Regions from separate parts of the Planococcus sp. TJ-201 genome, predicted to be linked through region 1. Evidence: riboswitches for the same ligand, from Rfam matches in the RefSeq annotation. Region 1 holds a riboswitch; each other region holds the start of a gene.
The links. A riboswitch is a leader RNA that binds a small molecule or an ion and turns the genes downstream of it on or off. The one in region 1 is predicted to bind S-adenosylmethionine.

Region 1 (10,548 bases):
ATCCAGCTTGTCACGGAAAATCGCAATTTCTCGATCTGTCCATACCTCTTCTAAGTTGTCGATCGGCGCTTGGAACGTCGTCGGCTCCCCTCTCATCAACGAAAACATCTGCTGCTGAGATGAAGTCGCAAGCCATTCAGCACGTTCCTGAGTTTCCGCCACAATGATGTTAACCCCGAGCATGGCATATGGTGATGCCAAAACGGAAGAAGGCTTGAAGTTCTGATGGTACAGCTGCAGCGCCTGCATCATATAATCTGGCGCAAAATGGCTGGCGAATGCAAACGGCAACCCTTTCAATGCGGCAAGTTGTGCACTAAATCCGCTTGATCCAAGCAGCCAAAGCGGAATTTTCAAATTAGTTCCGGGATAAGCACGAACACGCCCCACCGGATTTTCTGAAAAGTAGTTTTCCAGCTCTGCCACCTGCTGCGGGAAATCATCTCCACTGCTTTGCAATGTCCGGCGCAATGCATAAGCAGTTGCCTGATCACTCCCAGGTGCACGGCCTAAGCCCAAATCAATGCGGCCCGGATAGATGGTTTCCAATGTGCCAAATTGTTCGGCAATCACAAGCGGCGCATGGTTCGGCAGCATAACTCCGCCTGAACCTACACGAATAGACTCTGTCGCGCCTGCAATATGGCCAATCAGGACCGATGTTGCTGAGCTCCCAATACCGGGCATATTGTGATGTTCCGCCAACCAATAACGATGGAATCCTAACCGCTCTACATGCTGTGCCAATTCCACACTATTTATAAACGTCTGTGCCGTTTCCGCACCTTCATTGATCGGCGCCAAATCGAGCACACCCAATGGTATATTTTCAAATTTCTTAATTTCCATATCTATTCCACTCCTATTCCCTTCCATTGTAGCGATATTTCACAAAAACTTCCTTTTTCCTGCTCAGAACAAGAAAAGCGCAAGCAGCCATGTAGATTCGACGGGCATAAGACACGCTGGCGAAGCGGCGTTTTTTAGCCGCACAGCCAGAGTGGCTTATGACCCTAGAATCTGGCTGCTGGAGCTGGACAACAAAGAAAAGCGCAAGCGCCCGTGTAGCTCTGACGGGCATAAGCCAGACCGGCAAAGCGGCGCTCTTTGCCGCACAGTCGGGTTGGCTTATGACCCCAAGAGCTGGGCGCTGGAGTCTGGACAACAAGAAAAGCGCAAGCGCCCGTGGAGGTCCGACGGGCATAAGACGCTCCGGCGAAACGGCGTTTCTTCAGCCGTACAGCTGGAGCTGGACAAAGAAAAGCGCAAGCGCCCATGGAGGTTCAAGCAGAGAATTGCTTATTTCAATAAGTAGAAAAACCCCGAAGCAATGCGCTTCGGGGTTTAACCATATTTACAAAAGAAGCTTTCGCGAGGCCAAGACCGTTTGCAAAGATGAAACAAAATGAAGGTCGTGGCCTGTCTTCAGATGATGAAGCTGCAACGCATGCTGAGGTTTAATGCCTGTGACAATTCCCCGAATGCCCATCACTTTGAATGTTTGCATCAGCGATTTCAAGTAATCGACCCCATCCTGCTCCAACTGTTCCATCGCTGTAAGATCCATGATGACTGTTTCAGCACCTGTTTCATAAATTTGATTCAGAATGTGAAAACGAATCACTTCAATTTTTTGAGGATCCAAATCGCCAAACAGCGGAATCAATACATGTTTTTTGCCGAGATCGATGCAAGGCGCAGATAATTGCCTTACCTGCTGCAACAATTCTTCAGTGCGCTCTTTTTCAAGAAGCAGATCATAATTGGTATCCTGCAAACGAGTTCGTAGGCTTAACAATTGACTCGTTACTTCGAGAAGCCGATTGCCTTTTGGAACTAAGACGATATTCAGACAGAAGTCGCTGTCCCACTTGCTGTAGACGTCTCCAAGAAATACTTCTTGGGTTGCTGAAATAAAATTTAATTCCAGAGGTTCAGCTAACCGGTCATTTAAAAGAAATTTACGCGCCTTTTCTCTGCTTCCGTCATCAAGAATTTCCAGAAAAGAAGAGCAGTCGCCCACCAATTTTCTCGCTTCCTCAGAATATTCAACAATGGCCAGTTTACTATTCAATTTAAAAGCAGGCAGCGGCCATTCATCCAATTGAGATGCTGAAGTCATTGTCAGGTTCCTTTCCAGTTTGGATCCAGCTTTTTAGTTGGTCCAATTCTTTAACGATGATGATGCCTTCGGTTTTGGAAGCCGGCCACTTCGCTATTGAGACAGCTCTTCCTCCTAAAACAACCGTCGGGTTAAATTTAAGTGCGACGAACGACTCTGCATAGTTTTTTAAAACAGGAAGCCGATATGCCAAAGCAGCCGATAAGGCGATGACATCAGGTTCCCAGCGCTTTGCAGAATCAATAGCCGCATCAAGCGGCAAGTTTGGACCCAGATACTGAACCTCCCAGCCGCACTCCTTAAATAAAGAAGCCACCATTTTCAAGCCAATGTAATGGTCTTCCCCTTCAGGGCCAAGCACCATGACTTTCTTTCTATTGGGAACTTGTACCGGCCGACGCACTTCCGTAACCGATACTACAAAATCGCAAATGGCAGTTGCTAAATGTTCATCGGCAACTGTGATAACATTCTTTTCCCATTGCTCTCCGATCCAATACATCGCAGGAGTCAATACCCATTGGTAAAGTTCTTCTTTTGTATGTTCTTCTAAATACGTTTGGACTAGTCGTAAAGCTTGCTCTTCATTGCCAGCCAAAAATAAATTGGCCAGTTCTTGTGATGTACTGTTCATGTTCCCCTCCTTACTTTATGAAGGGCTTAATACCGCAATCGCATTTGTTAAACAACGCAGCATAAAGACTTCTTCATCTGTATCTATATTCCCTGGCAAAACTTGTTGTAAGCGTTCAAAATTATCAATAATCAAAACCGTCTCCACGTTGCGGCTGGTCAGCACAGTTTCAAGCCAGAGGACGTAATCAGTAAATATTTTTTCATCGTTAAGGGAAAATGCAGTATCCAAATGATCCAGGTGATGATGATTATCTTTTTCCGTGTGCTCATAACCTCTCTCGCCAAAACGTTCCCATAGCGTTGGGTAAGCATCATATATACTTTTCGCGGTATCAGCAGCAATTTTATTTTTAGTCTCTTTGTTCATTCGGCCACCACTTCATACTGCCTTACTGTTGGAATGATTTTCGCCAATTCCTGGTCCGGATAATTTTTTTCCATGTCGTGGATTTCCTTGAATTCCTGACTTTTCACCCAGTTCATATAAGCTGTTTTCGATTGCCATTCCATATGCACTGTCAATTCATTTTTTCTTTTGGTGTTTTGAATAAGCCTGAACAAATGAAAACCTTCCGCCGAGTCTACACGTCGTGAACGTTTTTGATAAATACCGATGACTTCTTCCGTTTTTCCAGGCGGAACCACCACTGTCGAGGTAACAATATACATTCGCTTTCCCCTTTGCATAGAAATTTCATTCAACCATTATATCATTTTGACAAACGAAATAAAAGATTGATTCGTTTCCATACAGAGACGCTGAGCTTTTGGGATACTTCAGCTTTATTGCTTTCCTCTTCGTTTCATAATATCTTTTTATTTCAATTATTTGGTTTTCTCTCTTGCTTTCCGATACTAAATGAATTAAGATTAGAAACATCGAAACAGACCAACTTATAACTTTATATGATATTTCTTATCTAGAGAGACGGAGGGACTTGGCCCTGTGAAGTCTCAGCAACCAGTCTGACGAAGACTACGGTGCTAATTCCAATAGGCGCTGCCTACCAGATGAGAAGAATGCATTTCCAGACAGGGGCTTTCTTCTTTTGAAGAACAGCCCCTGTTTTATTGTTGAAAGGATGAGTGAAATGACAAAACACAGCTTGGAAACGTTATTGGTTCAACTAGGCAATCGCAGCGACGCGGCAACGGGAGCGGTCAACCCGCCCATTTACTTATCGACGGCCTATGAACACCAAGGGCTTGGGCAATCAACTGGCTATGACTATACACGAACAAAAAATCCAACGCGTTCTGTTCTGGAAGAAGGATTTGCAGAACTTGAGGGCGCAGATGCCGGATTTGCCTGTAGTTCCGGCATGGCAGCCATCCAACTGGTTTTGTCTCTTTTCCGTCCAGGCGATGAACTATTAGTGCCGGAAGATATTTATGGTGGAACTTATCGCCTATTGGACCATTTTGCAGCAGCTTACAATATCCACCCGAAATATGCAGCGTTTGAAGATGTACAGGACACCGAAGAAAAAATTACGATAAATACCCGGGCACTCTTTATTGAAACACCGACCAATCCGCTGATGCAGGAAATCGACCTTACCGCTTATGCCGGATTGGCAAAAAAACATAATCTGCTCTTGATTGTCGACAATACATTCCTTACTCCTTTCTTCCAACAGCCGATCGAATTGGGAGCAGATATCGTCATCCACAGTGCCACAAAATACATTGGCGGACACAATGATGTTCTCGCGGGTCTAGTTGTTGCAAAAGGAGAAAGCATCTGTCAAAAACTCTCGATGTTCCATAACTCCGTCGGCGCGGTACTGTCGCCTTTTGATTCTTGGCTGCTAATCCGTGGATTAAAGACTTTGCCTCTGCGCATGCGTCAACATGAAGCCAATGCAAAAGCGATTGCCGCTTTTCTTGCCGAGCAGCCCGCGATTTCGGATGTACTGTATCCCGGAAGAGGCGGCATGCTGTCATTCCGCTTGCAGCAAGAAGAATGGGTCGGACCTTTCCTGGAAAACATCAAGTTAATTACCTTTGCCGAGAGCTTAGGCGGCGTTGAGAGCTTTATTACGTATCCCGCTACCCAAACTCATGCAGACATTCCATTTGAAGAACGCACCAAACGCGGTGTTTGCAACCGACTACTGCGCTTCTCGGTCGGTGTCGAACTCGCTGAAGATTTAATTGCTGACCTGTCACAGGCATTTTCGAAATTGAAAGAGGAGGTTGTTGAATATGACGGATCGTATTGAAACCAAGTTTATCCACTCTACCGGAGTTGACCCGCAAACTGGGGCCGTTAACGTACCCATCTACTTATCTTCCACATTTCATCAGAAGAGTCTTGATTCGTTTGGGCCTTTTGATTATAGCCGCTCTGGAAATCCGACTCGTCTGGCATTGGAAGAAACTATCGCTAACCTAGAAGGCGGCAAACGTGGATTTGCCTTTTCATCAGGAATGGCTGCTATTTCTTCCGCTTTCATGCTCCTATCTTCAGGTGATCACGTCCTCGTCTCAGAGGATGTCTACGGGGGAACTTACCGGTTCATTACCGAAGTTTTGGATAAATTTAATATCGAGTACACATTCGTCAATATGACCGATTTGAACGAAATGGCGAACGCGATCCAGCCGAACACAAAAGTGGTTTATTTGGAAACTCCATCTAATCCGGTCATGAACATTACAGATATCGAAATCGCTGCAAAACTAGCGAAAGCCAATGGCTGCCTGACATTCGTCGACAACACATTCATGACGCCCCTTTACCAGAATCCGTTGGCGCTTGGTGCAGATATCGTTCTCCATAGCGCAACGAAATTCCTGTCAGGACACAGCGATGTCATCGCAGGACTTGCGGTGACTAAAGATGAAGAACTTGGAAACCGGCTGGGCTTTATTCAAAATACTTTTGGTTCGGTTCTAGGCGCACAAGATTCTTACTTGCTGATTCAAGGCATCAAGACATTGGGTGCCCGGTTGGGACAGTCGTCCGAATCGGCACGCACAATCGCAGAATATCTGCATAACCATCCATTGATCGAAGAAGTTTACTACCCAGGATTTTCATTTCATCCTGGCAATCCGATTCACGAACGCCAGGCCAGAAGCGCAGGCGCCGTTCTCTCCTTCCGCTTAGCTGATAAAAAATCAGCCCGTGTCTTTGTGGATCATTTGAGAATTCCCGTATTTGCTGTCAGCCTGGGTGCTGTTGAATCGATCCTGTCTTACCCAGCAACCATGTCCCACGGCTCAATGCCTGTCGAAGAACGTGAAAAACGTGGAATCACAGATGGCTTGCTGCGCTACTCTGTTGGCCTTGAACATCCGGATGATCTGGTCCAAGACCTAAATCAGGCATTGGCCCAAGTAGCCCGCCGTAATGGGCTGAGTATTGCTAATTAAACCAAGAACTTGCCGTATCAACAAAATACTAAATTATTGCCGAATTAGAACCCTTTTGCTAGTTAGCTAAAGGGTTCTTATATTTTGCGCAAGCCCGTTTTTCTAATGCGGAAATAACTCAATATACGGCTCCAAACCTGTGAAAGACGCAGAATCTCCTCCTTATTTTCTTTCTTAAAAAATGAGGAGTAAGATGAACAAGGCTGCTTCCCGCTATATATTCGACATATATATTGATAAAATATTGTTTTCCTCAAAATCTGGTTGACTTTATCAGTTAGCACCTTATAATTGAAAATGAGAATGATTTTCATTTGAAATATAACTTATACAATTAAGGGAGAGACACTCATGAACAAACTGATTTACGTCGTTTTGGCATTTTTACTTCTTGTTTTAACAGCATGTGGAAACACGGATACATCCGCTCCTGCAGCAGATGGCAATTCTGAAGAAGCAGCGGAAAGCACAGAGGTTAACTTATATACCGCAAGACATTATGATGTAGACGATGAATTATACAAAAAATTTGAAGAGGAAACCGGCATCAAAGTAAACCTCATCAAAGGGGAAGCAGATGAATTGCTCGAGCGCATCAAACGCGAAGGCGATGGCACCGAGGCAGACTTGTTCTTGACTGCTGATGCTGGCCGCCTGTTCCGTGCAAAAGATGATGGCTTGCTGCAAGCAGTATCAAGTGACCTGCTAAACGAACAAATCCCAGAAAATTTCCGTGACACTGACCAAATGTGGTACGGTTTAACAAAACGTGCACGCGTCCTTGTTTACAACAAAGAAACGGTAACACCTGAAGAATTATCAACGTACGAAGCGTTGACAGAAGATGAATGGAATGGCCGCGTATTAATTCGTGGTTCCGAAAATGTCTACAATCAGTCGTTGCTTGCTTCATTCATTGAGTTAAACGGTGAAGAAGAGGCAAAAGAATGGGCCGCAGGATTGGTAAACAATTTTGCACGTGACCCTGAAGGCGGAGACCGCGATCAAGCTAAAGCTATTGCGGCAGGCGTGGGTGATGTTGCGATTATGAATAGTTACTATTTCGGACAAATGCTGAACTCTGAAGATCCTGCAGAAGTTGAAGTGGCAGAAAGCCTTGGCCTGTTCTTCCCGAATCAGGAAACAGACGGAACTCACGTTAACGTTAGTGGAGCCGGTGTTGTCAAATCATCCCAAAATAAAGAAAATGCGATAAAATTGTTGGAGTTCCTATCTGCTCCTGAAGCACAAGGAACATTTGCAGAAGCGAATTATGAATACCCAGTAAATGAAGAAGTAGAACCATCTGAACTGTTAAAATCATGGGGTGAGTTCAAAGAGCAGGATATTTCGTTATCGGCTCTTGGAGAAAACAATGCCAAATCAATTTTGATTTTTAATGAAGTCGGCTGGAAATAATCAATAGGCTCGACCCTTGCTGCATTTTGCAGCAAGGGGTTTCTTGTTATTGGAAAGGTGGACAAAGCGATGCAAAGAAGATTGGCAAACGTAAATATTTGGACGGTCACGGCCATGGCGATTATCGCTGCGTTGTTTTTGCCGAACATCACAATTGTGACGGGGCTTTTTACTCCCTCTAATGAAAACTGGGAGCATATGAAAGAGTTCGTTCTGTGGTCGTTCATCAAAAACTCATTGATTCTCGTTGTCGCTACTGCCGGCGCAACGATATTCATAGGCTTGAGCCTGGCTTGGCTGATTGCCCAGTACCAGTTTCCTTTCCGGCGATTTTTCAAATGGGCACTAATCCTCCCTCTTTCCATACCACCTTTTATTGGAGCCTATACGTACCACGGAATTTTCAACTATACGGGTGTGATACAGACCACACTTCGTGATCGTTTTGGCATGGAACTAAATCCGGCTTACTTTGACATCATGAATTTGCCCGGTGCCATTTTTATTTACACAGTTTTTCTCTATCCTTATGTCTATACCATTACACAAGTTTTCCTGTCGCAGCAATCTGCTTCTTTGATAGAAAGTACACGGCTTCTTGGAAAAGGTCCATGGCGCACTTTTTTCCAAGTGGTTGTACCGATATCCCGTATATCCATCATTGCTGGCGCCAGTTTAGTCGTTTTGGAAGTGTTGAACGATTACGGAGTGGTGAAATACTACGGCATCCAGACCTTTACAACGGGTATTTTTCAAACTTGGTTTGGTCTTGGAGATATTGAAACCTCCATTAAGTTGGCAGCTTCTTTAATGGGCTTTGTAATTGTCATATTGCTGATTGAAAAAGTGCTGCGAGGCAGGCGCCAATATAGCTATTCTTCCACCAAGGTTCGTCCGCTGCCCTTGATTCAATTAACGGGTTGGAAGGCAGTCGCTGCTGCTGGTTATTGTTTAAGCATACTGGCATTAGGATTTTTCATACCGATTGCTCAATTGATCGAGTGGACGATTTTAACGTTTGGAACCATTCCATTAGATGAATTTATGTCCTATATGAGAAATTCGATTGTCGTAGCAGGCTTAAGTGCGACAGCCATAATTGTGTTTGCATTAATTGTTGGCAACTTTGCACGCCTGGTCCAAGGAAGGTTCGCTAAGTTGTTGCCAAAACTGACAGTTCTCGGCTACTCTATTCCTGGCGCCGTTATAGCGGTGGCAGTCGTAACCGCCTTTGTGGCATTGGATGAATTTCTCGCGCCGCTTTACCGAATGGCTGGCATGAATACGACGCTGGTTCTTAGTGTCAGCATCATCCTGCTCATCACTGCTTACATCATTCGTTTTTTTGCCATTGGCTACAGTTCTATAGAGACCGGTTATGACAAAATCGGTACTGATTTTCAGGATGCCTCCCGCCTCCTTGGAGCTGGGCTGACAAGAACTTTCTTCAAAGTAGATATGCCCATGATGAAAGGTGCCATCATTAGTGGATTCATCCTTGTTTTCATTGATGTGCTGAAAGAAATTCCATTGACTTTGATTTTGAGGCCTTTTAATTTTGATACACTTTCCACAAAAGCTTTTCAATACGCAAGTGATGAAAAAATTATGGAAGCTTCCCAAGCTTCTTTATTGATAGTAGGTATCAGTGCCCTGGCCATTGTGATCTTTTATAAGTTTCTCGAGAAGGAGATGGACTGACATGTTTGTATCAATCGAAAATCTTAGTTTTTCTTATGCCAATACAAAAGCAACTGCACTCAATAGTTTTTCATTGCAGATTAAAAAAGGCGAGGTCATTTCGATTCTAGGGCGGAGCGGCAGCGGCAAAAGCACTGTTTTGCGCCTATTGGCCGGACTTGAAAAACCTTCTGTCGGCAAGGTTTCTATCCAAGATGAAGTGCTTGTGGATGACCGGACTTTTGTACAGCCTGAAAAACGTGGAATCGGCATGGTTTTTCAAGACTACGCATTATTTCCACATCTGACGGTTGCCGATAATATCATGTTCGGGCTCTTCCGAATGAAACGGGCAGCCAAGCGAATCCGCCTTCAGGAAGTTTTGGAGCTGGTGGAGTTGCAGGGCTATGAAAAACGCTATCCTCACCAACTGAGCGGCGGCCAGCAGCAACGTGTAGCAATTGCCAGAGCGCTCGCTCCAAATCCCCATCTCCTGCTGCTTGACGAGCCGTTTAGTAATTTGGATGCCGAACTGCAGGAAAAAATACGCAAAGAATTACGAGATATTTTGAAAAAAGCAAATATCACATCCATTTTTGTTACCCATGATGAGAAAGATGCCCATATCCTGGCAGACCGCATCGTCAAAATTAAAAATGGACAGACTGAGTTTATTGGTCGCCCATGTGACCTGATTGATGTTTATCGCCAGGAACAGCATAATCTACCGGCTGTTTCAGAAGAAAAAGAACTCATTTATACGTAAAAATAGCCAGCACTCGCTTTTTAACAAGCGAGTGCTGGCTATTTTTTATTGCTTATAGGGTTTATTTGAGTATTGAGCATTTGCAGTCGTTCAGAGAAAACGCAAAAAACCCATCCGTCATTAAAACGGATGGATTTCTTCTATTATAATATGCGATTATCTCCGACCGCTGACAAACTCGCTGTTTTTTGCAGAATATCGTCCTTTTCGATTGTTTTGCGGGCAACACCCGTTTCAATCGCCGCTTTGGCAACTGCGGCTGCAACCGCTGATGCGACGCGTACGTCGAATGGTTTGGGTATGACGTACTCTTCATGCAATTCATGCGTTTCCAATAAGCCTGCAATCGCTTCAACTGCTGCGATTTTCATGGCGTCGTTAATGTCTGTCGCCAACACATCCAACGCTCCTCTAAAGAGCCCTGGGAAAGCTAATACATTATTGACTTGGTTCGGAAAATCAGAACGTCCCGTACCGACTACTCGCGCCCCTGCTTGTTTTGCTAAATGCGGCAGAATTTCAGGATTGGGATTGGCCATGGCAA
Region 2 (10,548 bases), on a different contig from region 1:
AGAAGAAGTCGGCACAGAAGCGCTGGCCCAAGAAAAATACTTGGTGAAAAATGCTAAGAAGATCGCTTTGCTGGCGGCCGGTCTTGCCGCTCAGACTTACGGGACAAAACTGGAAGCGGAGCAGGAAGTTTTAGTCAACATCGCAGATATTGTCAGCAGCGTCTTTGCGATGGAGTCGGTCGTATTGCGTACAGAAAAAGCAATCGCTGCTTCAGGCGAAGAAAAGGCCAAGCAGAAACTATTGTATACGCAGATTTATTGCCAAGAAGCATTCGACCAGATCGAAAGAGATGCGAAAGAAACATTGATCGCAGCCATCGAAGGCGACAACCAGCGTATGATGCTTTCTGCATTGCGTAAATTGACTCGTTCAACGCCTTACAATGTCATTGCGAAAAAACGCGAAGCGGCTGTCAAGCTAATCGATGTCGAAAAATACGTTGTGTAATAGCTTTCTCAAAACAGGCACCTCCAGTAAAGTTGGGGGTGCCTGTTGAGCTTGTAGACATAAGAATAGTTACCCGACCTAATGAATAAAATCTTAATTGGTCGGGTTTTATACGGAATTCTGCGCTTCAGGCGGACGAAGCGCTGAGTCGTCGCCTTGCGCTACGAATTTTTGCGTGAAGTGAGGAACAGGCTTCTCTCTTTGATTGGAACCACACGCCCCCAATTGGACTGGCCACGCAGACTCCTGTGGGACAGCGAAAGCTGAAGACCCCGCAGGAACGCAAGTGACGAGGAGGCTGAAGCTGAGCCCACGGAAAGCGGAGTGGCCTGACCGGTTGGGGTTATGCACGGCTATTCATTTGGGTAAGCCTTTGTCTACAGTCTGAACAGGCCAAACCAGTAAATCTGGGTTGGCCTGTTTTTTTGTCGTCGACCGTTTGGGTTCTTTTTGGTAAGCTTGAAAAAAGGGGGTTCTAACTTGATTACCTATTATGCTTATCCAAAATGCACAACGTGCCGAAAAGCGAAAAGCTGGCTGGAAAAAAACGGTGTCGAATATAACGAAATTCACATTGCAGAAAATCCGCCAACAAAAGAACAATTGACAGAGATTTACCAGGCAAGCGGGGTGGAGTTGAAGAAATTTTTCAACACGAGCGGCTTGGTCTATCGTTCACTGAGCTTGAAAGACAAGCTGTCAGACATGACCGAAGAACAGCAGCTGGAATTATTGGCTTCAGACGGGATGCTGATCAAGCGTCCGCTTGCTTGGGACGGCAAACAGGTGACACTGGGCTTTAAAGAAGAGGACTACCGGACGAGCTGGTTATAAAGGCTGCGTCATCTTGTGTTTCACGGCTGTTTATGTCAAACTGAACATGAATGAACTACATAATTTGGAGGGGTCAAGATGAGCACACCAGCAGAACTTCGTTATTCAAAAGAACACGAATGGGTCAAAATCGAAGATGGCAATGCGCGTATCGGAATTACTCATTTCGCACAGGCTGAATTGGGAGATATCGTTTTTGTTGAGCTTCCGCAAGTTGGCGAAGAACTGAAAAAAGATCAGCCCTTCGGCAGCGTAGAATCTGTTAAAACGGTTTCGGAACTATACGCACCTATCAGCGGAAAAGTAGTTGAGGTCAACTCTGAGCTTGAAGACAGCCCGGAATTCGTCAACGAATCTCCTTACGAGCAAGCTTGGATGGTGGTTATCGAAGCCCCTTCTGAAGAAGAAGTCAACGAACTGATGACTGCAGACCAATACAAAGAAATGACAAACGAGTAAACTTTGGAAAGCGCCTATGCCTAGGCGCTTTTTTGTTTTTTTCTCCCCGAATAGAATTGGAAAAAATGCTGAAACGGCCCAAGGAAAGAAATAGGGTTCTATGGCGTCAAGGTGATATTCTTGAAACTATTGAATTAATTAGTATAGTTGAGTAATAGGACTTTTCTTATTCTATATTCGATGGGGTGAATGTTTATGGGAAAGGTGATTGTGGTGGAGGGAATCAGCGACAAGTCGAGGATTGCGCCGCTCATTGCAGAACCCGTGACGATTCTTTGCACAAATGGTACAGTAAGTGCATCGCGGCTTGAAGAATTATTATTGCCTTACGAAGATCAGGATATTATCATATTGGTGGATGCCGATTCTTCAGGAGAAAAGTTGCGGAAGTTAGTCAAACGTGAATTCCCGGAAGCCCGCCATTTCTATGTGAATCGCAGCTACAAGGAAGTTTCAACGACACCGCTTCGCATTTTGATGGATGTGCTGATTGCAGCGAATGTCCGGGTCAACAAGCTATTGATAGAGGGATGAAGAAGATGAAAGAATGGACACATAAAGAATGGATCAAAGAAAAAAACACAAAACGGACCACTGCGTTTTATTTATATACGCCGATGTGCGGGACTTGCCAGGTCGCTTCAAAGATGTTGACAGTCGTCACAGAACTGCTGCCGGATCTTGAAATCGGCAAAGCCAACTTGAATTATGTCCAAGAAATTGCAGGCTTATACCAAGTGGAAAGTGTGCCGTGCCTGCTAATTACGGAGAATGGCAAAATTGAGGAAAAGATTTATGCTTTCCATTCGGTCCCATATTTATATGATAAGTTGAAATCTGTTGACGAATTTAGCACGTCATGGTAAATTGAGATTCTGATAAAATAATTTCATATCAAAACTCTTATTAAGAGTGGTGGAGGGAAGTGCCCTATGAAGCCCGGCAACCGTCATGAAAATGAAATGGTGCCAAATCACACGAAGCGAAAGCTTTGGAAGATGAGAGATTGGTTTCCGTATAATATACGTTTGCCCTTCTGCTCAGTTCTGCGCGGAAGGGTTTTTTATTTTTAGAATCTAGGGGTGTTCAAGAGATGATTGAGTTAAAAAAAGTAACGAAAAAATTCGATACAGGCAAAGCAGTTCTTACAGCTGTTGACGGAGTCGATTTATCCATTTCCGATGGTGAAATCTTCGGCATTATCGGGTACAGCGGAGCTGGTAAAAGTACGTTGATCCGGTTGTTGAACGGTTTGGAAAAACCAACTTCAGGAACAGTCGAAATTAACGGGCAGACGATCACAGCGATTAAAGGTGGAGAATTGCGCAAGGCCCGCCAAAAAGTCAGCATGATTTTCCAGCATTTCAACTTGTTATGGTCTCGAACAGTAAGAGAGAATATCGAGTTCCCGCTCGAGATTGCCGGAGTGGCAAAAGCACAGCGGGGCAACCGAGTTCAAGAGTTGATCGAACTGGTTGGATTGACTGGCCGTGAAAACGCGTATCCATCGGAACTTTCAGGCGGACAGAAACAGCGCGTCGGCATTGCCCGGGCACTGGCGAATGATCCGGAAGTCTTGTTGTGTGACGAAGCAACATCTGCACTCGATCCAGAAACAACCGATGCCATCCTGGATCTGCTGGTGGACATCAACAAACGATTGGGTTTGACCATTGTGTTAATCACTCATGAAATGCATGTAATCCGCAAGATTTGCCATCGTGTGGCGGTCATGGAAGGCGGCCGGGTGGTTGAACTTGGCGATGTTCTGAATGTTTTCCAATCGCCGAAAGAAGAAATCACGAAACGTTTTGTGGCACAGGTTACCGATTCCGGTGATTCGCACGAAACCATCAAAAATCTTCGGGAATTGTATCCGACAGGCGAGTTGGTAAAATTGGTCTTTGTCGGAGACCAAACTGAACAGCCGATTCTGACAAAGTTGATCCGCAGCCATGCAGTGGAAGTCAACATTGTTCAAGGCAATATCTCGCACACACAGCGCGGGGCATATGGAACGTTGATCCTGCAATTGAAAGGTTCAGCAGCAGAAATTGAAGAAGCACTGGCATTCCTTCGGTTAGAAGATGTCCAAGCGGAGGTGATGCACAATGATTGAATCATTATTCCCGAACGTCGATTGGGACAATATGTGGGAAGCCACTATTGAAACACTTTACATGACGGCATTGTCTACAGTATTTACATTTGTTATTGGATTGGCCCTTGGCATTTTGCTGTTTTTGACAGCGCCAAAGCAATTATGGGCAAACAAAGTCGTCAACTGGCTGACAGGGGCATTCGTGAATATTTTCCGCTCGATTCCCTTTATCATCCTGATTATCTTATTGATTCCGTTTACGTTATTCTTGATGGGCTCTATTCGTGGACCCAACGCTGCATTGCCGGCATTGATCATCGGATCAGCTCCATTTTATGCACGCATGGTGCTGATTGCCTTGAAAGAAATTGATAAAGGGGTCATCGAAGCTGCCCGTTCTATGGGCGCGACAACCGGCACCATCATTTGGAAAGTCCTGTTGCCTGAATCGAAACCGGCTTTAATTTCCGGAATCACGGTGACGGCCATTGCATTAGTCGGTTACACGGCAATGGCTGGCATCATTGGCGCAGGCGGCCTTGGGACTTTGGCTTTCTTGGACGGGTTCCAGCGCAGCCGGGAAGATGTCACGTTAATGGCAACGATCTTAATTTTGATTATCGTCTTCGTTATTCAATTTATAGGTGATTGGGTAACAACTAAGTCAGACAAACGATAGCAGCGGATTTTCCGTACTATATAAAAACACATGAAAAGGGAGAGAGTCAGATGAAGAAATTTGTAGCAGGAACAGCACTAACAGCTTTAGTACTCGCAGGATGCGGAAATGGCGGGGCAAGCGAAGAAGAAGAATCGAGCACCTTGCGCGTTGGCGCTTCGAACGTGCCCCACGCTGAAATTTTAGAACAGGCACAACCGATTCTAGAAGAGCAGGGCATTGAACTTGAAATTGAAACATACCAGGATTACATCCTGCCAAATGAAGATTTAGAGTCTGGTGAAATCGACGCCAACTATTTCCAACACATTCCTTACCTAGAGTCGCAAGTAGCGGATCATGGCTACGAATTTGAAAACGCAGGCAGCATTCACATCGAGCCAATCGGTGTTTACTCTCAGGATCACGCTTCACTTGATGAACTGCCTGAAGGTGGAACGATTTTGATGAGCAACTCGGTTGCTGATCACGGCCGCATTCTTTCTATGCTTGAAGCTGAAGGCTTGATTACATTGGCTGAAGGTGTAGAAAAAACAGCTGCTGAAGTAAGCGACGTTGTTGAAAACCCGAAAGATCTTCAATTTGATGCCAACTACGAAGCGGCATTGTTGGTTCAAATGTATGAAGCAGGTGAAGGCGATGCAGTTCTAATCAACTCGAACTATGCAATTGATGCAGGCATTAGCCCAATGGAAGATTCCATTGCACTTGAGTCTTCAGATTCTCCATATGCTAACATTATTGCAGTGCGCGCTGGCGATGAAGAAAACGAAAACATTGCAGCATTAGTGGAAGTGTTAACTTCACAAGAAATTAAAGATTTCATTTTGGAAGAATGGGGCGGCTCAGTCGTACCAGTCGAATAATCCTGTAAAAAAGCATCCTTCAACGGATGCTTTTTTATTTTGTTTAAATAATAAAAATATTTCGCGTTTTCCTATATGGCTGTCATTCTTAAAAGGTCTGTGCTACTTTTGAATAATATAAAATAAGCATTTGTTCATATGAGGAGGACAATTTGATGAAATTCAATTTTGGTTTGCTGCCACGTATTGTCGTGGCAATTGTGTTGGGGGTTCTCATTGGATTGGTTGCGCCAGAATGGATGGTGCGGGTATTCGCAACGTTTACCACGATTTTTGGTAATTTTCTAAACTTTATTGTACCGTTGATTATTCTCGGCTTTATTGCTCCGGGAATTGCAAAATTGGGCAAAGGTTCAGGCAAGCTTTTGGGTGTAGCCACCGGAGTTGCCTATGCATCTACCGTAACAGCGGGGATTTTAGCGTTTTTTGCAGCAACCACGGTTTTGCCCAATGTTATGCGGGAAGGCTCTTTAAGCAGCTTGGAAGATCCGGAGCATGCATTAGCAGCGACATTTATTGCCCTTGATATGCCGCCTGTTTTTGGTGTTATGTCAGCATTGATCCTGGCGTTCTTGCTCGGCATCGGCATGGCATCGACAGGAAGCAAGACCATGACCTCATTTTTTGATGAATTCCAAGCAATTATTGAGAAGACGATTTCTTACGTGATTATTCCTTTGTTGCCGTTCCACATCTTTGGTATTTTTGCCAATATGGCCTATGGCGGGGCAGTATTTGAAATCTTATCGTTGTTCGCAATTGTCTTTTTAATGATTTTGATCCTTCACTGGACCATGCTGTTGCTTCAGTATTCATCAGCTGGCGCATTAAAAGGGAAAAATCCTTTTGGAATCTTAAAAACGATGATGCCGGCATATTTCACGGCACTTGGCACGCAGTCTTCTGCAGCAACCATTCCGGTCACTTTGCGCCAATCCCGTAAATCGGGAGTTAATGAACGGGTGGCAGACTTTACCGTTCCTTTGTTTGCAACCATTCATCTATCCGGCAGTACCATCACCTTGGTATCATGTGCGATAGGTGTAGTATTGTTGACAGGCGGAGTCCCGACCTTTGGCGATTTCTTCCCGTTCATTTTAATGCTGGGTGTAACAATGATCGCTGCACCAGGAGTTCCAGGCGGTGCGGTTATGGCAGCGATTGGTTTACTGGAAGTTATGCTTGGGTTTGATGCCACAATGGTTGCCTTGATGATCGCCCTTTACATGGCACAGGACAGCTTCGGTACTGCAGCAAACGTCACGGGTGACGGAGCTTTAGCACATATTGTCGACCGTTTCACAAATGGCCGAAAAAGTTTGGAATAATTGATTGATTCGACCAATTACAACTATTTCAAAAGGTCTATTCTATTGGTAATTTCTGTGCTACTATAGCAAAGATATTACACAGTAGGGGGAAAACATCATGAAGAAATTATGGGCAATTGGTTTATCAGCAGCAGTTTTATTGACGGCTTGCGGAGAAGAAGAAGCGACGACAACAGAACCGGCAGAAGAAACAGCAGGTGCTGAAACTTCGGAAGGCAACCAAGATGTAAAGCAGGAATTGATGAAATTTTACATGTCCATTCCGAATACGATCAATGCTGTAGATGGTGACTTGAATGCATTCGAAATGAGCCAGGCAGAAGAAACATTGCCAGAAGGCGACGAATTGCAGACCATGAAAGACGCAGCCATCGCTTCTGCTGAAGAAGCAGCTAGTGCAGTAGAAACAATTGAAATTCCTGCAGCATTAGAAGAGCACCAAGAATCGATCGAATCCGCATTTACTGCAATGCATGAATCTTACGAAATGAAAGCGGAAGAATTGACGAAAGATGCATCATTTGAAGCAGCTAACGAAAAATTCCTAGAAGCAGACGATATGTTAAATGAATTGCTTGTTGAGCAAGACTTAGCGGCATCAAGCATTTACAATGAAGTCTCACAATAAATAAAGCAGAGCCCTGGCGAGAAATCGCCAGGGCTTTCAATTTTTACTATACTTTTAAAAGTTTAATAGAAGCATGCAAAAAGGAAATTTCGTTGAAGACAGAATATAAGACAAAAGTTCTGTTTTCAGATTAATTAGACTATTAGAGTGTTTATTTGATATTTTTCGGGGTATACTAATAAAGGTATTCTTAAAACCAACAGATTGAAAGGAATGGTTCATTATCGATTCGCAAGGTATTGAAAAGACGGAGAAAATGGAACAGGCATTCAGAAACGCACATGGTTTCGGAATTGACGAGTATCAAAATGACCCTGACAAAATACTGGAAGTCGAGCAGCGCCGTGAGCAGGATTATCAGCTAGGCCAAAAAGTAGCCAGCCAAATCGAACGGCAGATTCATCGAGACTAATCATATAAAAAGTAAACCAGCATCTTTGGATGCTGGTTTTTTATTGATATAAATTCTCAATTAGGATTCTTTTATTGAAAATAAAAATATATGACAGTTATCATACCGCATTTTAGTAAACAAGTGAGAAATCCAGTATTCTGAAATGATTTCCCACAGCTTTGCAGACAGTTTAATGATTTGCCAGTAGGGTGGATATCGGTTAAGATTAGAATGATACTAATTAAGAATGGTTTGCCATTCAACAATTAACTTTATGGAGGTATTTACATGTCAACTTTAGTCATCAAAGATTTACACGTTAAAATCGAAGACAAAGAGATTTTAAAGGGTGTAGACTTAACAATTAATACAGGTGAAATACACGCAATCATGGGGCCTAACGGTACTGGGAAATCTACGTTAGCATCAGCTATCATGGGCCATCCTAAATATGAAGTCACTCAAGGTTCTATTACGTTGGACGGCGAAGACGTTCTGGAAATGGAAGTTGACGAACGCGCACGCGCTGGCCTTTTCCTTGGTATGCAATACCCAAGCGAAATTTCTGGCGTAACCAATGCCGACTTTATGCGTTCTGCAATGAACGCACGACGTGAAGAAGGCGACGAAATTTCATTGATGAAATTCATCCGTGAATTGGATAAAAAAATGGAAGTCTTAGATATGGAACAAGAAATGGCGCAGCGCTATTTGAACGAAGGTTTCTCAGGCGGGGAAAAGAAACGCAATGAAATTCTTCAGTTGATGATGATTCAACCAAAAATCGCCATCTTGGATGAAATTGACTCCGGGTTGGATATTGATGCATTGAAGGTTGTTTCAGAAGGCATCAACCAAATGAGAAGCGAAAACTTCGGCTGCTTGATTATTACTCACTACCAGCGTTTGCTGAACTACATCACACCGGATCATGTACATGTCATGATGCAAGGACGCGTTGTGAAATCAGGCGGGGAAGAACTTTCCCATAAACTTGAATCTGAAGGCTATGACTGGATCAAAGTTGAACTTGGCATTGAAGACGAGACGGTAGGACAAGCATAATTGAAGGGAGAGACTAGCATGACGGTTGAAACAAATTTAAAAATGACCGAGCAGGACGTGCGCTCTTTTTCAGAAATGAATGGTGAACCTTCATGGTTTACTGAGCTTCGTCTTCGTTCGTTTGGTGAAGCGCAAACTTTGCCGCTGCCAAAACCAGACAAAACTAAAATTCTTAGCTGGAACTTCACGGAGTTCCCAGCACATACAGTACAGAGTTCAGTTTTTGATTCTATTGAAGATTTGACGGAAGATGTTAAGTCTATCGTGGATTTGAAACAAAAAAATCTTTATATCCAGCACAATAATACGCCTGCATTTTCACGGATTTCTGATGAACTTGCAGCTCAGGGCGTTATTTTGACAGATATTTTCACAGCACTTCGTGAACATGGCGATTTGGTTAAAAAATACTTTATGACTAACGGCGTGAAAACAAATGAGCATAAATTAACTGCCTTAAATGCAGCATTGATGAACGGCGGGGCATTCCTTTATGTTCCGAAAAACGTTGTCGTGGAAGAACCTGTACAAGTAGTGTTTTATCATGATGACGCTGAAGCTTCTTTGTTCAACCATGTCATCGTGGTTGCAGACACAAGCAGTAAAGTAACGTATGTTGAAAACTACTTCTCAACTGTACCGCATGCAAATGGATTAGCGAATATTGTTTCTGAAGTGTTTGCTGAAGATAATGCACAAATTACGTACGGCGCAGTAGATACATTAGCAGAAGGCTTCATTACGTATGTAAACCGTCGCGGTGTAGCTGCTCGTGATGCACGCATTGAATGGGCGTTAGGTATGATGAACGACAGCGATACAATTTCTGAAAACACCACTAACCTGATCGGCGATAATTCTTACGGCGATACGAAGAGTGTAGTAGTTGGACGCGGATCGCAAAAACAAAACTTTACGACTCAAGTTGTTCATTGGGGCAAAGATTCTGAAGGTTTCATTTTGAAGCACGGCGTGATGAAAGATTCAGCCTCAGCTATTTTCAACGGCATCGGCAAAATTGAACACGGTGCTACAAGATCAAATGCTGTACAGGAATCACGTGTCTTAATGTTAAGCGAAAGAGCGCGTGGAGACGCCAACCCGATTCTCCTAATTGACGAAGACGATGTAACAGCAGGACATGCTGCATCAGTCGGACGCGTAGATCCGCTGCAATTGTATTACTTGATGAGCCGCGGCATCACAAAACAGGAAGCTGAACGTCTTGTTATTCACGGTTTCTTGGCACCGGTTGTTCGTGTATTGCCAATCGAAGGCGTTAAAAAGCAATTGACGGAGGTTATCGAAAGGAAAGTCCGCTAATGATCAACCAAGAGATAAAAAGCTATTTTCCGATCCTGGATCAAGAAATAAATGGCCATCCACTTGTTTATCTGGATAGTGCTGCCACTTCACAAAAACCCGTTCAAGTAATTGAAGCGTTATCGAATTATTACAAGCTGGATAATTCCAATGTGCATCGCGGCGTTCATACGCTCGGCAATCGTGCTACTGAAAAATACGAAGGCGCACGTGAAAAAGTCCGTAAATTCATTAATGCCAATTCAACAGAAGAAACCATCTTCCTGCGGGGAACGACAACCGCCATCAACCTGGTTGCGCAAAGCTACGGCAGAGCCAATGTAGATGAAGGCGATGAAATTGTTATTACTTATATGGAACACCATTCCAATATCATTCCATGGCAGCAATTAGCAAAAGAACGCGGTGCCATTTTGAAAT
Region 3 (10,548 bases), on a different contig from region 1:
TGTTCTTGCCGCTTGCTATCTTGATTGGTGGCTGGCTCTTGCTGCTGGCAGACACCGTCGGCCGGAACTTGCTTGAACCTGCTGGAATTCCCGCAGGCATTATGGCCGCACTGATTGGAGCGCCTTATTTTATTTATTTGTTGTTAAAAAAATGACAGACAAAAACACAGTAAGCTTCCCTTCGGAGCTTACTGTGTTTTTTTGAGGAAGCATGATTTGACGATGTTCCTCTTATATAAAAACGAGAATTCCGATTTACGCTCCTATATGATGATCGTACAAAGGAGAGGATGCTGGTTTCCCGAAATAATAGCCTTGGAATAATTGATACCCGCGCTCTTTCAACCAATTAAAGTCTTCGCGTGTTTCGATGCCCTCCGCTAATGGGATCGAACCGACTTCCAACGCCTTTTCTAAAAATCTATTGGCAATTCTCTGTTTTTCTTCATCATTCACGACATTCTGGACATACTTCATGTCCAGCTTCATGTATTTTGGTTTTAAATCCGCCAAAAGTTCAATTGTGCTGTACCCTTCACCCACATCGTCCAGTGCATAATCAAATCCTCTTTCTCGATAATAAGTCAGAATTTCTCTCAAATGATCCACATCATCTACTTTTTCCGTTTCCACAACTTCAAATACCAATGATTTTGGATTTACCCCTAATTGCTCAGATAAATCGATTGTCGAGCGCAAGCAAAATTCAGGTGAATAAATGGAAGTCGGAATAAAGTTGATGAATGCCTTTTCTCCTTTTAACGCAGCGGAATATTTTACAGCCGTCATTCTGCAGACCCGGTCCAGTGCATACAAGCGTCCTCGGGATTTAGCAGCTGGAAAAATTTCGTTTGGGTAAATCATCGACCCGTCTTCGTTCTGGAAACGCGCCAGCATTTCGTACGCAAAGATGCTTTCGTTTGCATCCACAATTGGCTGATAATGGCACGTAAGCCGTTCATTTTTTATTACGTCGTCTATCCATTCCGTTGCGAACACATTCGCCATCCCTTTTAATGGCTGCCATGCTTCTTGATCAATGCGAAACACAACTCGTTCCACATCCAATAAATCACTGCAAAAGTCCAGGAATTCTCTGGCACCTTTCTCGTTCATCTGCAACTTATTTCCTTTGGTGATGACCTCGATTTCTCTTCTCTCCAAATGATCTATAACTATCTGTAACGCTGAAAGATTCGTTTCACCTTCCAACCGGATTTCAAATTTGATATCTGTAACTGAGCAATTATTACACTGCATATATTTCATCTCCTCCTTTTCTGGTATTTATAGTTTACTTTATAAGTAATAAGAACTGTTAGTCTTTTGACAAAAAATTAATATTTTTTTTCATTCTTTAACTTTGTACCCTTTTCATATACTAATATTCAGTTATCTTTTTTAATTAAAGGATATTTTCTTTCAAGCTAGAATTAATTCTAGAGAGCTACTAAATCGAAGCACGTCTAAAAAAGGACCATTGTACTATTATTTTTTCTAACTTTGAAGCATATGATTCAACAACGCCTCTCTTAAAAGAAAGGGGAATAGTTATGGGAAAAATCATTGTAGCAATGTATTTGACACTTGATGGGGTTATGGAAGAACCATCCTGGACTGCACCCTACTGGGATGATGAAATAGCCAAATTTCAACTCGATTTATTGTTTCGCAGTGACGCGTTGCTGCTTGGAAGGGTGACATACGAAGGATTCGCTGCAGCATGGCCAGCAGCTGAAGATGAAGAGGGTTTTGCCGACCGAATGAACCAACTGCCAAAGTATGTTGTTTCCACCAGCCTGAAGCGTACAGAATGGAACGCACGCTTGATTACTGACAATGCAGCACAGGAAGTGGCAAAGCTGAAAAAAACCGGTCAGCGGCTATTGGTTTACGGCAGTGCAGAGCTTATTGAAACTCTATTAAAGCATGATTTAATCGATGAACTGCATTTGATGACATTTCCGCTCATTTTAGGCGAAGGCAAACGGCTGTTCAAGGAAAATGCCGATCAGAAAATGTTCAATCTAAAAGAAATTCGCTCAACCGACTCAGGGGTCCTCATCGCCAGCTACACTCCAGACAAATAACGGCAAAAACAAAAGGCTCCCATCTGGAAGCCTTTTGTTTTGCCTTTATGCTTTAGAAAATTTCTTTTTGGCGTAAACATACGTAACTGCCAGTGCAGCAACCAAAACACTGCCTTTGATAATATCAAAAGCATAATAAGGAAGATTCAGGATCGTCAATCCGTTCAACAGGATGCCGATAACTGCAGCGCCGAAAAATGTACCTAGTGCATTCGGCTTGCCTGCTCCTAAAACCGAGTAGCCGACAAATACAGCTGCCACTGCTTCCATCATCAATGGAGCTCCTGCATCAATCTGCCCTGAACCAACGCGTGCCGTGAACAAGATGCCGGCCATTGAAGCAAAAACACCGGATATGACATACGCCGTGAATTTCACTTTTTTGACGCTAACACCTGACAAGGTAGCCGCTTCAGCATTTCCGCCTGTCATATACAACACTCTTCCCCAACGCGTGTGGTTAAGCACGACGTAAGAAGCGAGCACCATAACAAGCATGATCCAGACCGGAACCGGAAGACCCAGCATTTGTCCTTGGCCAATCCACAAAAAGGCTTCCGATAATTGCCCGGGTGCAGTTCCACCAGAAGTCAACGGCATGTTGTTGTAGATTGAATAGCCTTCCGTATAGGTCCGGTGCAGTCCGGCCACAATGTACATCATACTCAAGGTCGCCAACAGATCCGGAATGCCGATAACCACAATGAGGAAGCTGTTGACCGCCCCGACCACAACGCCGATCAATAGCGGCAAAACCAGTACCAGCCATAGTGGCATATCGTACCAGACCATCAACGAAGCGGACACAACAGTCGATAACGACATGGTTGAACCAACAGATAAATCAAAGCCATCCACCACCAGCGTGAATGTCACTCCCAGAGCAAGTAAGGTAACAATGGAAATTGAGCGCAGAATGTCTGAGAAGTTGCCGTATGTGAAAAAAGAGTCGCTAATGGTACTAAAATAAAAAATAATGAAAATAAGGAGAGCGATGGCGCCGTATTTAAATAGAAACTGAATCGCGTTTTCCTTCACTGAGTTCTTGTTTTTCCCCAAGCTCTTCTTTTCCGCCACTTGCATACAATAAAATCCTTTCTTGGGTCGCTTCTTGTCGTGATAATTCTTTCACGATTTGACCATTGTACATTACGAGAATGCGATCGGAAATCCCGATGGCTTCATGAATTTCGCTTGAAAAATACAAACACCCTTTGCCGCTTTCGGCTAATTGGCGGATCAACCTAAAAATATCAACTTTTGCTCCAATATCGACACCTTTGGTCGGCTCATCAAACAAATACAGGGAGGAATTGAGTGAGATCCATTTGCCAATAGCCACTTTCTGCTGATTTCCTCCACTTAAATGAACAAGCGGTGTTTCTGTACTGCCGGTTTTGATGCGCAGCCGCTCAATGATTTCATTGGCAAAACGCTTTTCGGCTTTCCGGTCCATCAATAGGCGCTTAGAGAATTTTTTCAAGTTAGGAAATGATGCGTTGGCTTCCAGTGATTCCTGAACAAACAACCCTTCTTTTCGCCGCTCCTCAGGAATCAACGCCATTCCTGCTTTGATGGCGTCTGCTGGATGTTTGATTAGAGCGTTTTTCCCGGCAAGCTTAATTGTTCCGGATGTTAAAGGCGTTCCGCCAAACAGCGCTTTTGCCAGCTCCGTTTTTCCCGCACCTACCAGCCCGACAACGCCCACCACTTCTCCTGCTGCTACTGTCAGCGACAGGTCTTTAAGCTTTTGGCCATCCGATAAATTAGCAACTTCTAGCAAGCCGGTTCCGATGTCATGCGCACGCGGCTCCAATTCATGGCTGAGCGCCGCACCGAGCATCGCTTCGATGACCCCGTCCTGATCGGCCTGAGCCGTATCGTAAGTTTGGACAAGCGTCCCTTCGCGCATGACGGTGATCCGGTCGCTGATTTCAAATACTTCAGGCAGGCGATGCGAAATGAAAACACAGCCGACACCTTGTGCTTTTAGTTTTGCAATCACCGTATACAACTTTTCCGATTCATGAATCGATAGAGGTGCTGTTGGTTCATCGAAAATAATAATTTTTGCCGAATGAACCAATGCTCTGGCAATCAGTATCATCTGCTTTTCTGCCAAGGTTAGGAGTGCCGCTTTCTGTTGAACATTGATGTTTTCTGCCTGCAGCTCATGCAGCACCGAGCGAGCCTGTTCATTGATTTTCTGCTTGGAAACAAACAGCTTTCCTTTTTCTGCAAAGGTATCCAGGAGAATATTTTCCGCCACGGTCAACTCGGACACAATGGCGGTATCCACTTCCTGGTAAACACAATAGATCCCTTGCTGCTTGGCGGCTTTCGGTGATTCCAGCCGAATGGCTGCACCGTCCAGATAAATCGATCCTTCATCCTGTTGATAGACGCCTGACAAAATTTTGATTAAGGTACTTTTTCCTGCACCGTTAACACCGAGAATGGCATGGACTTCGCCTTTTTTCAATTGAAACTCTGCTCCTTGAAGCGCCGTAACTGCACCGAATTTCTTTCCGATAGCATTCATCGAAAGCAACGGTTCTACCATAGAAATGCCCCTTTCTGATAAAAGAGCTGTCCCCATCTTTCAGGACAGCTCGAACTGGTAAAGATTATTGGCCTTCCAATTCGCGCAGGTCATCTGTATAACCTTGGTCGCTTGCTCCCCAGCCTTCTACAAATTCACTCAACTCATCTGTTGTCACCGTTTCTTCAGGCAAGTTCTCCGTCTCAATAAACACCGGCTCCAAGACTACTTTTTCTTCCGGCTCCTCACCATTCAACAACTGATAGAGGTAACGCACTTGAATGCGTCCAATATCTGCTGGATCGACAGCTGCAGAAGCTACCCACGGGCTGCCATCTTTTTGCATCAATTGCAAATCTTCATCGCTCATGTCAATGCCGTAGACCTTGATATCGGTACGCCCTGCCTGTTCAATGGCACGGACAGCACCTTTTGCAAACTCATCCCAAGAAGCCCAGACCGCTGTAATCTCTCCTTCGTTCGGGTATTGCTTCAAAACAGCTTCCATCTGTGATTGTGTATCCAATGCCGTGTTGTCAGTAGCAGCTCCAAATGCTGTAACTTCCTGGATGCCCGGATTGTCCGTCATGAATTTCTCGTAAGCAATCTGGCGTCTTTCCATTGGTGCAAAGCCAGCTGTCCAAATTTTGACAATATTAGCTTCGCCGCCATTATCTTCGGCCAGTTTTTCCAATGTCATTTCCGCCATCTGCTGGTCTCCCTGCTCTAAAGAAACAACGCCTTCCACATCAATGCCCGTATCAAACGCCACTACCGGAATTCCAGCTTCCAGCGCTTTTTCAACTCCTTGGTTCAGCGCTTCTTTTGTTCCATGGTCAATCAAAATGCCGTCGACGCCTTGATTAATCGCTGCATCCAAGTTAGATGCCATTTTCGCCAAATCGCCTTCTGAAGTGAAAACGGTCGCTTTCCCACCGAAACTCTCAACTTGCTCTTCTACTCCCGCAATGTACTGAGCAGAAAATGTACCCAAGTTGATTTGCATGATCAATGCAATTTCCTTGCCGGCAAGCGGATGATCAGAGGCTTCGCCTTCTGTATCCGAAGAAGTTTCTTCTTCACTGACGTCCCCTTGCGGTTGGCATGCGGCCAAAAACATACTGATAAATAATAATGCGGCTAGCAGCCAGATGGATTGTTTTTTCATAATCTTTCTCCTTTTCCTGCAGATGCACCGAGCAAATCAGGGATGTTTTTTTGATAATCGGATTGGATAATGCCTTTTTCAGTAATGATCGCGGTAATCAAGTGTCCCGGTGTTACATCAAAAGCCGGGTTAAATACTTTTGTGCCAAGCGGCGCTACCGGTTGTCCGTTCATATGGGTAATCTCTTCCGGGTTGCGCTCTTCAATGGGAATCGCGCTTCCGTCTTCTATCGACAGATCGAAAGTTGAAGCCGGTGCTGCCACGTAAAACGGAATGCTGAAGGCGGCAGCCAGTAAGGCCAAATTATAAGTTCCAATTTTATTTGCCGTGTCGCCATTGGCTGCAATGCGATCGGCACCGACAATGATGGCTTCAACCCCTTTTGCTTTGATCGTGTGTGCAGCCATGCTGTCAGTGATCAACGTAACGTCCACTCCAGACTGCTGCAGCTCCCATACCGTCAGGCGTGCGCCTTGATAAATCGGCCGGGTTTCACAGGCGAACACTTCAAATTCACGTCCCCGCTCGCTGCCCAGGTGAAACGGCGCTAATGCAGTGCCGTATTTTGCCGTAGCAATCGAACCGGCGTTGCAAATAGTCATTACCCGCGTTTGCTCTTGCAGCAACACCAGTGCATGCTCGCCAATGCTGCGGCACGACTCTTCATCTTCCTTGTGGATCTGGACTGCTTCCGCCTGAAGCAGCAGTTTGGCTTGTGGTACGTTCTCTGCTTCTCGAAGCTTATCTTTCAGTCGGCTAAGCGCCCAGCCAAGATTGACTGCGGTCGGTCTGGAAGAATTCAAGTATGCGGCATCTTTTTCAACGTATTGCTGAAAAGCTTCCAACGAATCCGTATCGTGCCGCTTGGCGCCGTTAGCCAGTCCATAAGCTGCAGTGATGCCGATGGCGGGTGCTCCGCGAACCTTTAATGCAAGAATCGCATCGTAAACGTCTTCGACGGTTTCAAGCGTCACATATTCAATGGCATGCGGCAGTTTTTGCTGATCTAAAATGGTCAGCTGCTGGCCGTCCCATTTGATGGATAAGGGGATGCTCATGTACGGGCCTCCTCAAGAATTTGCAGTACATCGTTGATCGATGTGATTTCCTTGCGCTGTAAAATCAAAACCTGGCCAGTCTGCAATGCTTGCTTCTTGAAGGCGATTCGCTTACCTGCGTCTTCGATGCTGTCCAGATCTTTCACATGTGCCAAGCCGATGGTTCGGCGAATTAATTCGCATCCTGCAAAACCGGCTGCATCTGTCAGCACTTTCTCAAGCACATGCTCCAGGTAGCCCTCTGTCTCCTTGAACGATTCCACACTATATTTTTTCCATAGCTCGGTGAATGAAGAAGCGAAGACATCCCAGGTCTTTCTGATATCTTCTACCATCACTTGGCGATTCTCATCTTCGCGTGTGATCGACTGGAAAACTAAGTTCGCCAGGAACAAACCAACATCAAATCCAATCGGACCGTAAAAACCGAATTCGGGGTCGATCACCTTCGTTTCCGTCTGGCTGGCAAAAATACTGCCGGTGTGTAGGTCGCCATGCAGCAGAGCTTCCGATTCAGTCAAAAAGCTTTTCTTTAATTTTGCTACTTCGAGCTGAAGCTTCCGGTTGCTCCAGATCGCTTCTGCCGCTGATTGAAGCTGCGGTTCGTAATCGTTGGTATCGAGATCAAAAAATGGATCTGTAAAAATGAGATCTTCCGTAATCTTGCATAATTCGGGATTGGAAAACTCCGCAGCCAAACGCTTTTTTTCAAAAGGATGCAAGCCGTAATCCGATGTGTGGAATAAAGTCAGTGCCAAGTATTCACCGATGTCCTGCGACAATCTCGGGAAATTCCGTCCGTGGATCAACCCTTCCCGCGCAATCTCCAGATGAGACAAATCTTCCATCACCGTAATGGCCAACTCTTCATCTGTTGCAAAGACTGTTGGCACGAGTGACGGGACAAATTCTCCGTGCTTTCTGAGGACATTCGCTTCAATCGTCGCGCGCTTTAACGTCAACGGCCAGCTTTCGCCGATAATCTTAGCGTATGGCAATGCCTGTTTGATGATCAGCCGCTTTCCTGTATTTGGATCTTCGATTTGGAAAACATAATTCAAGTTGCCGTCGCCGATTTCCCGGCAAGTCAATTGGGCAGCAGGGTCAAATGTATGAACCGTTTTTGCCAGCGCAATCGCTGTTTCTTCCGTTAAGGCTTTATAAGTAGCGGGAACCGTAAGTGTCATTGTAAATCTTCCTTTCATATGCAATATAAAAAGCCTCTTTCATAAAAGAAAGAGGCCAGAATAAGAGATTCCATGCCTCTTATCTTTCAGAAATAAATTTCTGATGGAATTAGCACCGTGCCTTGCAGGATTTTCATCCTGGCGCATAAAGCGCCCCTTCTCACGAAGGTATTACGGTCGGTTGCTGGGCGTCATCGGGCCAATATCCCTCTGCCAGCTCTTGATAAGAGTACTACGTGTTATTTAATTTAAGTTATGAAAAGAATCCTATCACGATTCAGAATTAACTGTCAATCCATTTTTCCAATAAAAACAATTTTATGATAACGGAGTTGACAGATTTCTGCGCACATGAAATAATCAGAATTACTTTACTAATCTTGTAGTGGAAGAAATCGCTTCAGGCGGACGCTTTCCGCGGACGAAGCGGATTTGTGGAATATCAATTGATAAAAACCGATAGTCTGACTTAATAAATCATATTTACCCAATTTCATATCTTTCTTATTTAGAGCAGGTGGAGGGACAAGCCCTATGATACCCGGCAACCGGTCCATTGATGGACACGGTGCTAATTCTTGCAGCCAGAACCGGTGGCTGAGAAATAAGAAGTTGTTAACGCCCTTAACCTCTTCTTATTTGAAGAGGTTTTTATTTTTTAAAATTTGCATGGGAGTGTGGAATACATGAGCGTTTTGACTGCTACATATCAAGTCTACGGAAAACCGGGTTCGTTCGAAAAAAAAGCGGACGGCATCGCTTTGGGACTGACCATCGGTTCTTGGACTGACTTGCCGCTGCTTGAACAGGAACAACTGAAACACCATAAAGGAAATGTCGTCTCCATCGAAGAATTTGAACAAGAACGCCACCCGCTAAAACCGGATTTAATAAAAGCAGAGCTTGAAATTGCCTACCCAAGCGTGAATTTTTCGGCTGACCTGCCTGCCATTTTGACTACTGTTTTCGGCAAATTGTCGTTGGATGGCGAAGTAAAGCTATTGGATCTGGAGTTTAGCCACGACCTGCTTAGCCACTTTCCTGGACCGCGCTTTGGCATCGAAGAAATTCGCGACACTCTTGGCGTTGGAGGACGGCCGCTTCTCATGAGTATTTTTAAAGGCGTCATCGGCCGTGACCTGGATTTCCTGTCCGCTCAATTGCGTCAGCAGGCATTAGGCCGCGTGGATCTGGTCAAAGATGATGAAATACTATTTGATAACCCACTAACTCCTTTTGAAAGCCGCATTACCACGGGTAAACGAGTGCTTGATGATGTCTATGAAGAAACGGGACACCGAACGCTTTATGCGGTGAACCTGTCAGGGAGAACTTCAGAACTGCGAGGAAAAGCACGGAGAGCACGCGAACTTGGAGCAGATGCCTTGTTGTTCAACGTTCATGCGTATGGGTTGGATGTCTTGCAGGAGCTTGCTGAAGATGATGATATCGCCTTGCCGCTTATGGCGCATCCCGCTTTTAGCGGTGCCTTCACTTCTTCTGCCTTCTATGGCCTTGCGACACCGCTGGCCCTTGGAAAACTGATCCGATATGTCGGCGCTGATTTTTCGCTGTTTCCTTCACCTTACGGCAGTGTTGCACTGGAAAAAACGGCAGCCCTGGCACTCGGCAAAGAACTGACACGGGACAGCCCGCTAAAACGCAGCTTTCCAGTGCCATCCGCCGGAATTCATCCGAGGCTTGTGCCTTTGCTGATGGCGGATTACGGAATCGACAGCGTCATCAATGCCGGAGGCGGCGTTCACGGACATCCCGCTGGAGCAGCTGGCGGCGGACAGGCATTCAGACAAGCCATTGACGCCGTGCTGCAGGGAGAAACCTTGCAGAATGCCGGCAAACAGCATAAAGAATTGCAGACAGCACTTGAACTATGGGGGTGAAAACAGTGAACAAACCGATTATTTTTTGTGATTTTGACGGTACGATTACAGCTAATGACAATATTATTGCCATCATGGAAAAATTTGATCCACCGGGATGGATACCGGTCAAAGACCAAATTCTCGACCAATCCATCTCAATACGTGAGGGTGTCGCAAAAATGTTTTCCTTGCTTCCGGTTTCGGAAAAAGACGAAATTATTTCCTATGTTTTGGAGCAGGCGGAAATACGCGAAGGATTCAGCGACTTTGTCGCCTATTCGAAAAAGCAGAATTTGCCTTTGTATATTGTTAGCGGTGGCATTGATTTCTTTGTCCATCCGCTACTTGAACCTTTCGGACCTTTTGATGACATCTACTGCAACAGCGCTGACTTTTCAGGTGATCTTATCAAACTGGAATTTCCGCATGGCTGCGACGATGCCTGCACAAGCCAGGGCTGCGGATGCTGCAAACCATCTGTCATCCGGGATCTTTTGGACAAAGACACGAAAAGCATCGTCATTGGAGACTCCATCAGTGACTGGGAAGCTGCAAAAGAAGCGGATTTCGTCATTGCTCGGGATTTGCTGGCTGAAAAATGCCAAGAAGCGGGCATCAAT

Region 2: linked by a shared signal. The riboswitch ahead of AC4EG4_RS15455 (methionine ABC transporter ATP-binding protein) and the one ahead of AC4EG4_RS03900 (methionine biosynthesis PLP-dependent protein) in region 1 are both predicted to bind S-adenosylmethionine.
Region 3: linked by a shared signal. The riboswitch ahead of mtnK (S-methyl-5-thioribose kinase) and the one ahead of AC4EG4_RS03900 (methionine biosynthesis PLP-dependent protein) in region 1 are both predicted to bind S-adenosylmethionine.

Annotation. Positions count from the first base shown of each region.
Region 1 is NZ_JBZDOG010000001.1:731,142-741,689, forward strand. Features, by position in the region: gene AC4EG4_RS03875 (LLM class flavin-dependent oxidoreductase) at 1-849, opposite strand, end outside; gene AC4EG4_RS03880 (STAS domain-containing protein) at 1,355-2,122, opposite strand; gene AC4EG4_RS03885 (cobalamin B12-binding domain-containing protein) at 2,097-2,756, opposite strand; gene AC4EG4_RS03890 (hypothetical protein) at 2,772-3,125, opposite strand; gene AC4EG4_RS03895 (antibiotic biosynthesis monooxygenase family protein) at 3,122-3,427, opposite strand; SAM riboswitch class I at 3,672-3,776, shown strand; gene AC4EG4_RS03900 (methionine biosynthesis PLP-dependent protein) at 3,850-4,983, shown strand; gene metC (cystathionine beta-lyase) at 4,967-6,139, shown strand; gene AC4EG4_RS03910 (Fe(3+) ABC transporter substrate-binding protein) at 6,491-7,558, shown strand; gene AC4EG4_RS03915 (ABC transporter permease) at 7,628-9,259, shown strand; gene AC4EG4_RS03920 (ABC transporter ATP-binding protein) at 9,261-10,004, shown strand; gene AC4EG4_RS03925 (NAD(P)-dependent malic enzyme) at 10,148-10,548, opposite strand, start outside.
Region 2 is NZ_JBZDOG010000006.1:148,023-158,570, forward strand. Features, by position in the region: gene AC4EG4_RS15430 (acyl-CoA dehydrogenase FadE) at 1-448, shown strand, start outside; gene AC4EG4_RS15435 (arsenate reductase family protein) at 929-1,282, shown strand; gene gcvH (glycine cleavage system protein GcvH) at 1,361-1,741, shown strand; gene AC4EG4_RS15445 (toprim domain-containing protein) at 1,937-2,275, shown strand; gene AC4EG4_RS15450 (thioredoxin family protein) at 2,281-2,607, shown strand; SAM riboswitch class I at 2,642-2,746, shown strand; gene AC4EG4_RS15455 (methionine ABC transporter ATP-binding protein) at 2,835-3,860, shown strand; gene AC4EG4_RS15460 (methionine ABC transporter permease) at 3,853-4,521, shown strand; gene AC4EG4_RS15465 (MetQ/NlpA family ABC transporter substrate-binding protein) at 4,572-5,387, shown strand; gene AC4EG4_RS15470 (dicarboxylate/amino acid:cation symporter) at 5,543-6,715, shown strand; gene AC4EG4_RS15475 (hypothetical protein) at 6,816-7,346, shown strand; gene AC4EG4_RS15480 (YuzK family famiily protein) at 7,603-7,758, shown strand; gene sufC (Fe-S cluster assembly ATPase SufC) at 8,023-8,805, shown strand; gene sufD (Fe-S cluster assembly protein SufD) at 8,824-10,128, shown strand; gene AC4EG4_RS15495 (cysteine desulfurase) at 10,128-10,548, shown strand, end outside.
Region 3 is NZ_JBZDOG010000003.1:110,978-121,525, reverse strand. Features, by position in the region: gene AC4EG4_RS08925 (FecCD family ABC transporter permease) at 1-155, shown strand, start outside; gene AC4EG4_RS08920 (EAL domain-containing protein) at 256-1,260, opposite strand; gene AC4EG4_RS08915 (dihydrofolate reductase family protein) at 1,554-2,090, shown strand; gene AC4EG4_RS08910 (ABC transporter permease) at 2,136-3,173, opposite strand; gene AC4EG4_RS08905 (sugar ABC transporter ATP-binding protein) at 3,097-4,653, opposite strand; gene AC4EG4_RS08900 (sugar ABC transporter substrate-binding protein) at 4,718-5,800, opposite strand; gene mtnA (S-methyl-5-thioribose-1-phosphate isomerase) at 5,797-6,858, opposite strand; gene mtnK (S-methyl-5-thioribose kinase) at 6,855-8,045, opposite strand; SAM riboswitch class I at 8,122-8,275, opposite strand; SAM riboswitch class I at 8,547-8,656, shown strand; gene mtnW (2,3-diketo-5-methylthiopentyl-1-phosphate enolase) at 8,732-9,946, shown strand; gene AC4EG4_RS08880 (2-hydroxy-3-keto-5-methylthiopentenyl-1-phosphate phosphatase) at 9,952-10,548, shown strand, end outside.